Regions from separate parts of the Pseudoalteromonas fenneropenaei genome, predicted to be linked through region 3. Evidence: predicted binding sites of a transcription regulator. Region 3 holds the regulator's gene; each other region holds the start of a gene.
What was found. The regulator ArgR, encoded in region 3, controls arginine synthesis, uptake and breakdown. The targets are predictions, from matches to a motif close to ANTGAATANNTATTCANT.
Positions count from the first base shown of each region.

Region 1 (3,204 bases), on a different contig from region 3:
TGAGCGCGGATCTCAGTTTCCATTTTCATGGCTTCCATGAGGATCACTACATCGCCCTTGCTCACTGTATCACCCGCTTTGACTTTTATTTTGACGATATTACCTGCCAGCGGAGCATTGAGGGTTTCTTCTGATACCAGCGAGGCCGATTGCGGCAGCAATTCACTGTCACTTACTTTTACGCTTTGCAACGCGCCACCTGGTGCTACCACCACATCGTAAACTTTACCATCAACTTGCACACTATAGCGCTCGCTACTACCTTGGCGGGCTGCGGGCGCCGCGGTTGGTGTAGCAGCTGTAGTCACTAAACCCGGTTTGGGCTCGAAAGCCTCTGGATTGTGGCGGTTTTTCAGGAATTTCAAACCTACTTGCGGGAATAAGGCATAGGTCAATACATCGTCAATAACTTCATCAGCAAGAGCTATTTGCTCAGTTTTGGCTTTGGCTAACAGCTCACTTTCAAGCACAGCCAGTTCTGGCTGTAATAAATCTGCAGGGCGGCATGTGATGGCTTGCGCGCCCTCCAATACGCGTTGCTGTAGTGCCGTATCAACTGGCGCAGGCGTCAAACCATATTCGCCTTTTAACACCCCAGCGGTTTCTTTAGTGATAGATTTGTAGCGCTCACCACTTAACACATTTAACACCGCCTGAGTGCCAACAATTTGGGAGGTAGGCGTCACTAATGGGATGTAGCCAAGATCTTGACGTACCTTAGGAATTTCCAATAACACTTCATCAAGACGCTGCTCAGCCCCCTGTTCACGCAGCTGACTTTCCATATTAGTTAGCATCCCGCCTGGCACTTGCGCCAGCAGAATACGACCATCCACGCCTTTTAAACTACCTTCAAACGCGGCATATTTTTTCCGCACGTCGCGGAAATAGCTGGCTATTTCCTCCAGCAAGGCAAGATCTAATCCGGTATCACGCGCCATACCTTCTGTGATAGCAACTATGGTTTCTGTGGCACTGTGACCGTAAGTCATACTCATTGACGAAATCGCGGTATCAAGCATATCAATCCCAGCGTCAATGGCTTTTTGGTAAGTTGCAGTACTTAAGCCAGTCGTAGCATGACATTGCATTGCAATTGGCAGAGAAACTGTACTTTTCAAGCCTAAGATCAGCTGCTCAGCATCGTAGGGTTTCAACAGCCCCGCCATATCTTTAATACAAATCGATTGGCAACCCATCTCTTCCAGCTGTTTTGCTTGTTTTAGCCACATATCTAGCGTATGTACTGGGCTGACCGTATACGAGATGGTACCTTGCGCATGGGCGCCAACTTTGACCGCCGCACGTATTGCCGTTTGCAAATTACGCATGTCGTTCATTGCGTCGAAGATGCGAAACACATCTACACCACTTTGATGCGCACGTTCAACAAACTTTTCAACCACGTCATCGGCATAATGGCGATACCCAAGTAAATTTTGACCACGCAGCAACATTTGTTGCGGCGTGTTAGGCATAGCTTCTTTCAATGCGCGAATGCGATACCAAGGATCTTCACCAAGATAGCGAATACAGGCATCAAATGTTGCCCCTCCCCAAGATTCCATCGACCAATAACCAACCTTATCCAACTTTTCTGCGATAGGTAGCATGTCTTCAAGTCGCATTCTGGTCGCAAGTAACGACTGGTGTGCATCGCGAAGCACCAGTTCAGTAAGTTTAAGCTGCGTCATAAGTTACTCCTGTTGATGTTGTTTTTTGTATTGCGCAATAGCAGCGCTGATAACCGCCACATGCGTTGCAGGAACTTGTCCAGGTAAAGTTTGCTTTGTTGCAGGTTTTTTCGTAATCACTGGCGCTTCTTCAACACACCAACGTGCTACTAGTTTGACAATGAAAATCAGCAAGGAGAGGAACAAAAATACCCCTACCATGCCTGTTACCATGATATTTGCTGCTGTCAGTAACGTTGCTGAAACATCCATGCGGCCCCCAGATAGAATAGTTAATCTTTTTTTATGAATATTTATTCCATGATAATATCAAACACACCCACACTGTCCAGCTAAATGTCAATTGGTATTACCAATGATGTTTTTCTTTTTTTTCATTGAGTTAGCTTAAAAAGGCGACAAAAGTGGTATCAACATGAAAAATACTCAAAATATTCACAATCAATACTTGGCACTAACACCCGCTTATCAATATAGAAGAGTGTTATTATTTAGCCAGAAAATGGTAATACCAATTAATGACTAATTTACCCACAGGAACATGGCTGTTCAAAGCGAAGTGGCTCAAGCTTAGGAACCAAATTTGGAGTGTGCGATCCCCTAATAACTTGAAGTTACAGATAGACGGCTAGTAAGCGAGTCGCAATGAGCATAGACACCCTATGTGAATGGCGCGAGGAACGCCACCAACGCCGCTGCAACTTCAAGTAGGAAAGGTATATAATAGCGAAAACTGTAGCTGTGGTGACAACATGCGTTATTCCTTTAGTTATACCTTAGACAAACCTTTTTACCGTGAGTGCTTTCAAAGTTGTGCACCGTTAACACCGAAAAAAATGCCACGATATGCATTACTGCTGTTATTGGTCGGGCTAGGTATGTTTTCTATTTATGGCCTTAAAGATCATTATCTCGGTACTTTTTTGATCATGCTGGCTATATTGGAATGTGTGGCTAATTACTTTCAGGAACCTTGGTGGGTTACGCGACAAATGTGGTCGCGAGCTGCTGGTACAGACGTACAAGTGATAATTGATGAGCAAGGGATCAAAACAGAGAATCGCGGCAATAAAATGCAGTGGCTATGGGCTGATATTACTGCTGTTGTGCGGACTAACAGTGGTGTGGTTTTTTCCTCCGCTAGAGGAAATCACTATTTAAGCGCTTCGCATATGGAAGAGCAGGTTATTGATTACATTATTAATAAAGCAAAAAAGTAGCCATTTGGCTACTTTTTCATATGCATCTAAACTTGCCTATGGCCGTCACATCAAAGGGTCGATTTTGCGAGTATCCATGCTCTTAAAACCTCAGCAAGCTGCCTTGTAATAATTTAACTCAATAACTCTGAGGTTATTAATACAGTGCACTGCAATGACCTATGATTTAAAGACAGTTACATATTGTCTGAAGAAGGGCCTGTTTTTTCAGCTTGAATTCGCATGTAGATTTCTTCACGGTGTACCGAAACATCTTTTGGCGCGTTAACACCGATACGGACTTGGTTTCC
Region 1 covers NZ_JBHRSD010000001.1:206,030-209,233, forward strand. Annotated here, with positions in the region: gene oadA (sodium-extruding oxaloacetate decarboxylase subunit alpha) at 1-1,694, opposite strand, end outside; gene ACFOEE_RS00915 (OadG family protein) at 1,698-1,946, opposite strand; gene ACFOEE_RS00920 (YcxB family protein) at 2,447-2,914, shown strand; gene csrA (carbon storage regulator CsrA) at 3,091-3,204, opposite strand, start outside.
Region 1: a site for ArgR is predicted at 1,979-1,996, ahead of ACFOEE_RS00915 (OadG family protein). Genes of this name have one in related genera too.

Region 2 (3,204 bases), on a different contig from region 3:
CCGCCCCCACAGCCATTGCAGCTGGAATAGGTAAAGTGTCGGCACTGATATGGCGGTCCGTCAATACCAGCAGTACACAGCCACTGCGGGCTTTTTCTTCTGCTTCATCACAGACTCGTAGCAGTGCTGCATGTAAACCTTCTTCATCACTGTAGTTCAGGTCAATTTTGCAATGTGCGTAATAAGCGCCATTGGCACTGAGCAACTGCTGCATATCTGAGTACATTAGAATGGGAGACTCAAACTGCAAACGCTTGGCATGGCCTGTGGTTTCATTAAACACATTCTGTTCACGACCAATACAAGTCGCCAGCGACATCACGTGGTTTTCCCGCAGAGGATCAATTGGCGGATTAGTGACCTGTGCAAACTGTTGACGGAAATAATCGAACAGTGAGCGAGTGCCTTCGGACAACACCGCAAATGGGGTATCGTCGCCCATCGATCCGGTGGCTTCTTGACCAATTTCACCCATCACACGGATCACTTGGTCTAGTTCTTCATTGCTAAAACCAAAGAGTTTTTGATAGGTCAATAAGGTCGCAGCGTCTAAATCGCGATTGCCAGCCTGAGAGTCATCAAGCTGCTCAAATGGCACCAAACGCTTAACGTTTTGCTCCAGCCACGCTTTGTAAGGATGGCGTGATTTTAAATCTTGGTCGATTTCGTCTGATTGCCAGATTTTGCCATGCAAAGTATCTATGACTAATAATTCGCCTGGACCTACGCGGCCTTTCTCAATCACTTCGTCAGGGGCATAATCCCAAATACCGACTTCAGAAGCCAAAGTAATAAAGCCGTCTTGGGTTATCACATAACGAGCTGGACGAAGGCCATTGCGGTCAAGGTTACAGGCAGCAAAACGACCATCCGACATGACGATACCAGCGGGTCCATCCCATGGTTCCATGTGCATTGAGTTAAAGTCGTAAAACGCTCTTAGGTCATCATCCATGGCACGGTTTTTCTGCCATGCTGGCGGCACAAGTAAGCGCATGGCACGGAATAAGTCCATACCACCCGCTAAAAACAGCTCTAGCATGTTATCTAAACTTGACGAGTCAGAACCTGTTTCGTTAACAAATGGCGCTGCTGTTTGTAAATCAGGAATAAGCGGTGAAGCGAATTTATAAGCACGCGCACGCGCCCACTGACGGTTGCCAGTAATGGTGTTGATTTCACCATTATGAGCTAGAAAGCGAAACGGCTGCGCAAGCGGCCAACGCGGTTGGGTATTGGTCGAGAAGCGTTGATGGAACACGCAAATCGCCGAGGTCATGCGCATATCCGCCAAGTCGCGATAGAAACGCGGCAAGTCGGCTGGCATCATCAAACCTTTGTAAACTGTGACAAGCCCTGACAAACTGCTGACGTAAAACTGTTTATCCTGCTCAAGGCGTTTTTCTATTCGGCGTCGTGCCACGTATAAACGACGTTCTAAATCTTTTGGTCGCCACCCTTCTGGCGCGCTAACAAACACTTGCTCAAATTTTGGCAACTGTTTCATGGCGATAGGACCAAGCATACTCGGATCGGTAGGCACATCGCGCCAACCAACCAAAGTCAGGGTTTCTTTTTCTAATTCTTCGTTGATCACTTCGCGAGAGGCATTCGCCAATATTGGGTCTGCGTTTAAAAACAACATCCCCACCGCGTAGTTTTTACCTAAACGCCAGTCATTCTCCTGCGCAATAGCGCGGAAGAAACTATCCGGTTTTTGCAAAAGCAAACCACAACCATCGCCGGTTTTCCCGTCTGCTGCAATACCACCGCGATGTTGCATGCGGTCTAAGCCCTGAATGGCGGTACGGATCAGCTTATGGCTGGCCTGCCCATTGATCTGAGCAATAAGCCCAAATCCACAATTATCTTTTTCTAGTGCTGAGTCGTATAACATAGACTCCTCCCCTTGCTACAACTGCCAGCTTGTTACACACGGACTTGGCGTCTTGGCACTGTCTTGCGAAAGTATTGCGACGGAACTGGCAGAACTTCAAAGCTAGCGATTTCATTGCAACACGTCAACAACAAAATGAATACATATTCATTATGATGAATATTTTTCAATAATATAGATAACTTACCAACTTTTTGCAGATTGCTAACAGCAGCGGGGAAATGACACCAATTTGGCATATGACACTGGTGTCATTTTTAACTTTATGTAAACCAAACTCACCAAATGATGGCAGTTGACGTAAACGTAAACCACTGCAACAGTGAATTTATATTCACAAAAAGTGACTGGACAGAATTATATAAAAGGCTTAATAACGCTCAAACACCCGCCGACTGGGCGCTTAGCGAGATACAACCGATTTAGCAGAACGTAAACACAGTGTGCATAATTGCATAGTTTACTTTACGTATGCGTAAACCAAGGCATCTAAGTGCACTAAGGTTAGGGCCTAATTGAGCAAAGTGATCCGCACATTATTTCAAAATAATGATGAACGGCAGCGCTAATTAGGAAACAAAAATGAACAAAGACAATCAGTGTTGATAAACCTGATGACTCTACTGCGAGGAGAAATTAAACGAAGGGCTACTTAGGCGAAGGAACACATTAGGCGAAGTAAAAGGCGTTAGGGTGAGCTTTGCCCACCCTTACAGCAAAGCGCTTAGGCTTGCTCGTCAGCTTTTTTATATTTAGCTGCCGTTTCAGTGATAAGCGGTTGTAGCTCACCACGTTGGAACATTTCAACTATGATATCACAACCACCGATAAGCTCACCTTCAACCCATAATTGTGGGAAAGTTGGCCAATTTGCGTAGTGCGGTAGTTCAGCGCGGATATCCGGGTTAAGCAGAATGTCAACGTAAGCAAATTGCTCGCCACACGCCATCAACGCTTGGGAAGCTTGTGCTGAAAAACCACAGTTAGGCAGCTTAGGAGAGCCTTTCATATATAGGATAATTGGGTTTTCGGCGATTTGCTGTTTAATCTTTTCAATGGTTTCCATTATTAACCTCGAATGTGACGATAATCTACGGCCAATTGGCAGCACTTAAGCTAAATGAGGCTCTGACCAGCCGTGTTCAAAAAATTGTCATAGGCTTTGGCATTGCTGTTTGCCAAAACTTGAGTAAAATACTCGGGAATTATAGTATCACTATATAGTCGATTCGCATAGAAATCTGCTTGTTGCTAGGCGAGGTTTCGTACACAATCGACGTACTAAATAAAAAATGGAGATTATCATG
Region 2 covers NZ_JBHRSD010000011.1:338,388-341,591, forward strand. Annotated here, with positions in the region: gene gltB (glutamate synthase large subunit) at 1-1,897, opposite strand, end outside; gene ACFOEE_RS07290 (Grx4 family monothiol glutaredoxin) at 2,622-2,963, opposite strand; gene ACFOEE_RS07295 (superoxide dismutase) at 3,202-3,204, shown strand, end outside.
Region 2: a site for ArgR is predicted at 2,032-2,049, ahead of gltB (glutamate synthase large subunit). Genes of this name have one in related genera too.

Region 3 (3,204 bases):
GCTCGCTTATCGACCTAAACTGTTATTGCTCGATGAACCTTTCTCCAATATCGACAGCCAAGTGCGCTTTTCGCTCATCAATGACATTCGGCAAATCATTAAACAACAGGGCGTAGCGGCGATATTTGTAACGCATTCGCGCGAAGAGGCGTTTGCTTTTGCCGATAAACTGGCAATTATGGAGCAAGGTAAAATTGCTCAGTTAGATAGCGCCGAAGCGCTGTATCGCGCCCCCGCAAATCGCTACGTAGCGGAATTTATGGGGCAAGGGGTTTATCTTGATGCCAAAAAAATCTCAGATTATCAAGTTAGTACGAATTTTGGTGTGATACATTCAAGCCAGCCTTTAGCTGCCCATAGCACAGGTCAAGTTTACTTGCGGCCGCAACATATGCGCTTGATAAATGGCGAAAACCATCAAATCGAGCTATTACAACAGCGCTATTTAGGGCTAGACTATAGCTATACAATTGTAATCGAAGATCAGGCTTTAGAATTACAACAATCAGCTCGGCATGCCATTGACGTGAATGCGGCTTTGGCGGTTGAAGTTGAACCGCACGCTGTTACCTATTTTGCGCACGAAGCTTAGCTTGTGATGGCTAGAGGTAGCGCGATCCGCTAAGCAATGTTGCAACCATCTTCAAGCACAGTTGCCGAATAACAATAAGCTGGGGTGTGTCGTCTTATGGCGCAAGCACAATCTGGAGTCTGTGCAGAGGCAAATCTGCATGGCTTACATTTATTTTTTAATGTCTTAGAAGGGCATGACGAAGCTGTGCGCGAAGCGCTGGCGGACTATTTACTGTTGCTTGATGAGTTCAGTGACCGCTTTTCGGAATCTATGATCTCAAGCTTTATTGCCATTGGCGCGCAGTACTGGCCGCATCTTTATCCCGAGTATATTCCTAGTAGTTTGCGTAGTTTTCCGCATTTTCCGCACAGTGAGCATAGCGTTCATAGCCAACCGGTTGACCTGATGCTCGTGGTGCGTTCAGACCGTGAAGACGTCAATCATTTATTTGCCCAGCGGGTACTGCAGCTGTTGGCAAGCGGTGTGGAGCTGGTATCACAGGTACGCTGCTTTCGGTTTTTGGACGGTCGCGACTTTAATGGTTTTATTTATGGTGCGGATACCCCGCATGGGCGTGATAAGCGTTTAGTCGCGTTGGTTCATAATCCCGGACAATGGGACGACCAAGGCAGTTATGTGCATGTGCTGCGTAACAAGTTTGATATGCACAACTGGCAACGTTTAACGCTGGAAGAACAAGAACAAATTATGGGGCGTACTCGGCTTGATAACAGCTTATTGATGCCACCGCGCCCAGATAGTCATGCCTGTTTAAGCGAGCTTAAAGATGAACATGGTCGGGCATTGGTATTAAACCAAAGTATGCCGTTTGGCGATGTTTATACTCAGGGTAGTCTGTGGCTGAGCTGTTCTGCGCACGGTGATGGGCTTGAGCTGGTGTTAGCTAAACGTTTAGGCAATGAGCTATGTTATGACCGTTGGTTGGATTATTGCGTGAGTGATATGGGCGCTGCATTTTTCGCGCCCTCACAGCATTTTATTCGGTATATGGCCAAGCCTAATTAGACGTTATCAAACAAAGTGCGCACGCGCTCCATGGTGGCGTCGATTTCAGTGACTTTGGCAGGCGCAATAAAAATGGTATCGTCGCCTGCGATAGTGCCAAGTACGCCATCTGCTTTACTCAACGAATCCAGTAAACGAGCGATTAATTGCGCTGCGCCCGGGCTGGTGCGAATGATGATCATCATTTCGTTGTGGACTATGTCTATCACCAACTGACGCAGTGGGCTCTTTGCGGTTGGTACACCCATTTCGACCGGTAAACAGTACACCATTTCCTGTTTGGCATTGCGCGTTCGCACTGCACCAAACTTACTCAGCATACGTGACACTTTGCTTTGGCTGATATTGTCAAAGCCTTGATCTTTTAAGGCATCGACAATTTCGCCTTGTGAACCAAAGTTTTCTTCTTTTAGAAGGGCTTTAAACGCGCGGACAAGTGCTTCTTGCTTTTCTTGGGGTTGCATTACTGTTCTCTTTTCTCTCACGGTATCAATACGATTCTACACAAATCCATGCAATTGCCCAAGTATTGTCAGGCAAAGTTGTGGTCTGCTGTGTTAAAGCAGCGGGGTCGGGTTGGTTTAAATTGGTGCGATGTTTTTTGAGCGCATAGCAAGGTTACAGTTCGCTAACCTAACCCGTTTTATATTTTGTTGTAGGGCTAAATTCGCATTGAGCTGCTAACTTGTAGCGTAATATCACCAGACAGTGGCAAGATGTTTACAACTATGGTCGAAAAAATCTTGAATATAAGCAGGATTAATTTGTTTTTATCGGTGCTTTTCATTATCTTTAGGGCACTTTTTATCCCTACCCCAAATTACGGAGAATTCCCATGAAAGTTGCTGTATTAGGTGCCGCTGGTGGTATCGGCCAAGCGCTGTCTCTACTACTTAAAAATGGTTTACCAGCTGGTTCTGAGCTAGCGCTTTACGACGTAGCGCCTGTTGTTCCAGGTGTTGCAGTTGATCTTTCTCATATCCCAACTGCAGTTAAAGTTGCAGGTTTTGGTAAAGACGATTTAGACGCAGCGCTAGTTGATGCTGACATCGTTCTAGTACCAGCGGGTATGCCACGTAAGCCAGGTATGGACCGTGCTGATCTATTCAATGTTAACGCAGGTATCGTGAAAGCACTTGCTGAAGGTATGGTGAAAAACTGTCCTAAAGCACTTGTTGGTATCATCACTAACCCAGTTAACGGCACAGTACCTATCGTTGCTGAAGTATTCAAAAAAGCAGGTGTGTATGACGCTGGCCGTATCTTCGGTGTAACGACACTTGACGTGATCCGTTCAGAGGCGTTTGTTGCTGAGCTTAAAGGTCTAGACGTTGCTAAGGTGAAAGTACCTGTGATCGGCGGTCACTCAGGCACTACGATTCTACCTCTACTCTCACAAGTTGAGGGTGTTGAGTTTACAGCTGAAGAAGTTGCTGCATTAACACCACGTATCCAAAACGCAGGTACTGAAGTAGTTAACGCAAAAGCAGGTGGCGGTTCAGCAACACTTTCAATGGGCGCTGCAGCAGCACGTTTCTGCTTCTCGCTAGTGAGAGGCCTACAAGGCGAAGCAAACGTAATCGATTACGCTTACGTTGCAGTTG
Region 3 covers NZ_JBHRSD010000010.1:360,720-363,923, reverse strand. Annotated here, with positions in the region: gene ACFOEE_RS05755 (ABC transporter ATP-binding protein) at 1-592, shown strand, start outside; gene ACFOEE_RS05750 (Dyp-type peroxidase) at 689-1,600, shown strand; gene argR (transcriptional regulator ArgR) at 1,597-2,064, opposite strand; gene mdh (malate dehydrogenase) at 2,436-3,204, shown strand, end outside.

Region 4 (3,204 bases), on a different contig from region 3:
GGCAAAACTCAAAGGTGAATTTCCTATTCTTGGTATTTGTCTTGGTCATCAAACCATTGCCCAAGCGGTGGGGGCGCAAGTGGTGCGAGCCAAGCAAGTGATGCATGGTAAAACCTCACGCTTACATCACAACAATCAAGGCATGTTTCAAGGTTTACCCAGGGATTTTGCGGTGTGTCGCTATCACTCTTTAGTTGTTGCTCCAGAAAGTGTACCTGACTGTTTGCAAGTCACCGCATGGACACAAACCGCAGAGGGCCAACAAGACGAAATTATGGGCTTGTTACACAAAGACTTAGCTTTAGAGGGGGTACAATTTCATCCCGAGGCTATCTTAACGGAACAAGGTATTGAACTACTTGCTAACTTTCTACGCCGCTTCTAACCTATAAGTTAATTAGTTCGATTTATTGCATAGTGTCCGCGTAAATTAATGGTTTTGGATGATATCTGCTATGATGCAGTCCAAGCCCCAGCGATTTATAATTTTGGCTGGCATGACCGCAACCATCTAGGTTTGAGAGCACACAAGCGTACGGATATTACCAGCGCAGCAAGAATAAGAGAGACACGGGTCACATGACAGATGACATCCGCCAAGCAAGAATGGCGCAAGCTCTGGCGCAGCGCGCCCATGATTTACTGATAAGTCACAGTTTTGCGCAACAGCAGATAGGTTATATTCATACCTTTGATTTGAACTTTGGTGAGGATGTGCCACAACGTACTTTGCTTGAGGTAGAAATTGCCGCGTCGGCGAAACGTCAGCAACAAAACACCAGCCATCTTAAGTACATTGCTAAAGCCAGTAGTCATTTGCATCAAGTGATAGAAAACGTCATCAACAAAAAACGTGAAGACTTAGACAATCTTTACCAAGAAGTGGTCGGCATTCAGGATACCGTACCAACTATTTTAGATATTTTGGCGGTTAAATCCGCGTCCGTCAGTCGCTTGGAACCTTTGGTGAATGACCTACCTTGGCTTGGTCGTGATTTAGTGTCTTTGGTTAATTTACCCCAATATCGCAAGCAACGCGGTACCAGCACTGCGGTGAAAGTCGATACTCCAGCGCTGGCGCTACGTTATCTTGGCTTAGAAAACCTACAATTGGTGATCCCAACCTTTGCGATGCGACACTGGATGCCCCATGCAACTGAGCCTTTTCCATTGTTAAAGCGCAAGTTGCGGGATTTATCTATGTCGACGGCCATCGCTGCTCGTGAACTGGCAGAGCTGCAAGGTGTGCACCCACAGCAAGCTTTTACACTCGGAATGTTGCTTGATTTAGGCAAAATCGCGGCGACGCGGTTGTATTTACGTACTTTTGAAGCGGTGTGGCAAAATAAGGTACAAATAGCTCGCGACAACAATAAAAAGGATCTGCATACTGCACTGTTGGGCTTGCAGCCTGACGCTTTATATTTACGTAACTTATTAATGTACGACAGTATGCAGTTGTCAAAGCAGCTAATAGAAAAAATGGGCTTTCGCTATTTGCCGTTTTCTGCGGTGATGGAACAGTTTGCCCTACATTACTTGCCTAATAGTGAGCCATTGGCAGATCCATTACCGCTCACCCAAGTGCTTAAACAAGCACAAGGCTATGCGCAATATTTGGTACTAAAAGAGAATAACCTAATTGAGCCAGACGAAGTGAAGATTTGGTTTGATTACCTTGATATCGGTCCAGATGCGTTAGATAAGTTGGCAAAATGTAGCTATCAGACCTTACAACTGACGATTAATTAAAAAATTTTTTACGACTATTCATTCATCATTGCGAGTGCTGCATAAAATTAGGGATATCAGCTAAGCACTCGTAAGCCCTCAGTAAATTTTTATTCATCACCTTTCATAGTTATTCACTGTTGTTGAAAATCTATCTCAACCCCTTGAAAATCAAAGGCTCCATGAAAGTTTTCTATGAGACAAAGGGATTTTTTTCTGAAATAATGGCAGAACAAAAAGTGCGCCGTGGGTGCGAGTGAGCTGAAAAATATTCACCGCATCACGCTATCAGTGCTTTACTGATAAGCATGAGGACACGGTAATAGCCAGCCAAGAGGAGTGAACATAAGATGTCAGTCAGTCGCGAATTATTTGATCAAGTAATGGTACCTAACTATGCCCCTTCGGCAGTGATCCCAGTACGCGGCCAAGGGTCACGCGTGTGGGACCAGCAAGGCCGTGAGTATGTTGATTTTGCAGGCGGCATTGCGGTGAACTGTCTTGGTCATTGTCATCCGGCCTTGGTTGCGGCTTTAAAAGAGCAAGGTGAAAAGCTTTGGCACTTATCTAACGTTATGACCAATGAGCCTGCCTTACGTTTAGCGAAGAAATTGGTCGATGCGACATTTGCGGAAAAAGTGTATTTTGCTAACTCAGGCGCAGAAGCAAACGAGGCGGCACTTAAATTAGCCCGTCGTGTTGCACAAGACCGTTTTGGCGCACAAAAATCGCAAATCATTGCTTTCTACAAGGGCTTCCATGGCCGTACTTTCTTTACTGTGAGTGTCGGTGGTCAAGCTGCTTACTCAGACGGTTTTGGACCAAAACCAGCCGATATCGTGCATGTTGATTACAACGACTTAAGCGCTCTTGAAGCCATTATTTCTGACAATACCTGTGCAGTAATGATGGAGCCGTTACAAGGCGAAGGGGGTATCGTGTCACCTGAAGCTGAATTTGTGAAAGGTGTACGTGCGCTGTGCGATAAGCACAATGCGCTATTAATTTTTGATGAAGTGCAAACGGGTGTGGGCCGTACGGGTGAGCTTTATGCTTATCAAGGGCTAGGTGTGACACCGGACATTCTGACTTCGGCCAAAGCGCTGGGAGGCGGTTTCCCAATTGGTGCGATGTTAACCACTACCGCGCTGGCAGAACACTTAAAAGTGGGTACGCACGGTTCAACCTACGGTGGTAACCCATTGGCGTGTGCGGTTGCAGAAGCGGCATTTGATACTGTGAACACCAAAGAAGTGCTGGATGGCGTAAAGCAAAAAGCAGTACTGTTCCGTGAGTTACTTTCGGCAATTAATGACAAATATGCGGTATTTAGCGAGATCCGCGGCAAAGGGTTATTGATTGGTGCTGTGGTTACTGATGCCTACAAAGGCAAAGCAAAAGATTTCTTAACTGCTGCTATCAATGAAAACTTGATGGTATTGGTGGCTGGGGCAGATGTGATCCGCTTCGCAC
Region 4 covers NZ_JBHRSD010000031.1:22,501-25,704, reverse strand. Annotated here, with positions in the region: gene ACFOEE_RS16550 (anthranilate synthase component II) at 1-385, shown strand, start outside; gene ACFOEE_RS16545 (HDOD domain-containing protein) at 580-1,752, shown strand; gene ACFOEE_RS16540 (aspartate aminotransferase family protein) at 2,082-3,204, shown strand, end outside.
Region 4: a site for ArgR is predicted at 1,833-1,850, ahead of ACFOEE_RS16540 (aspartate aminotransferase family protein). Genes of this name have one in related genera too.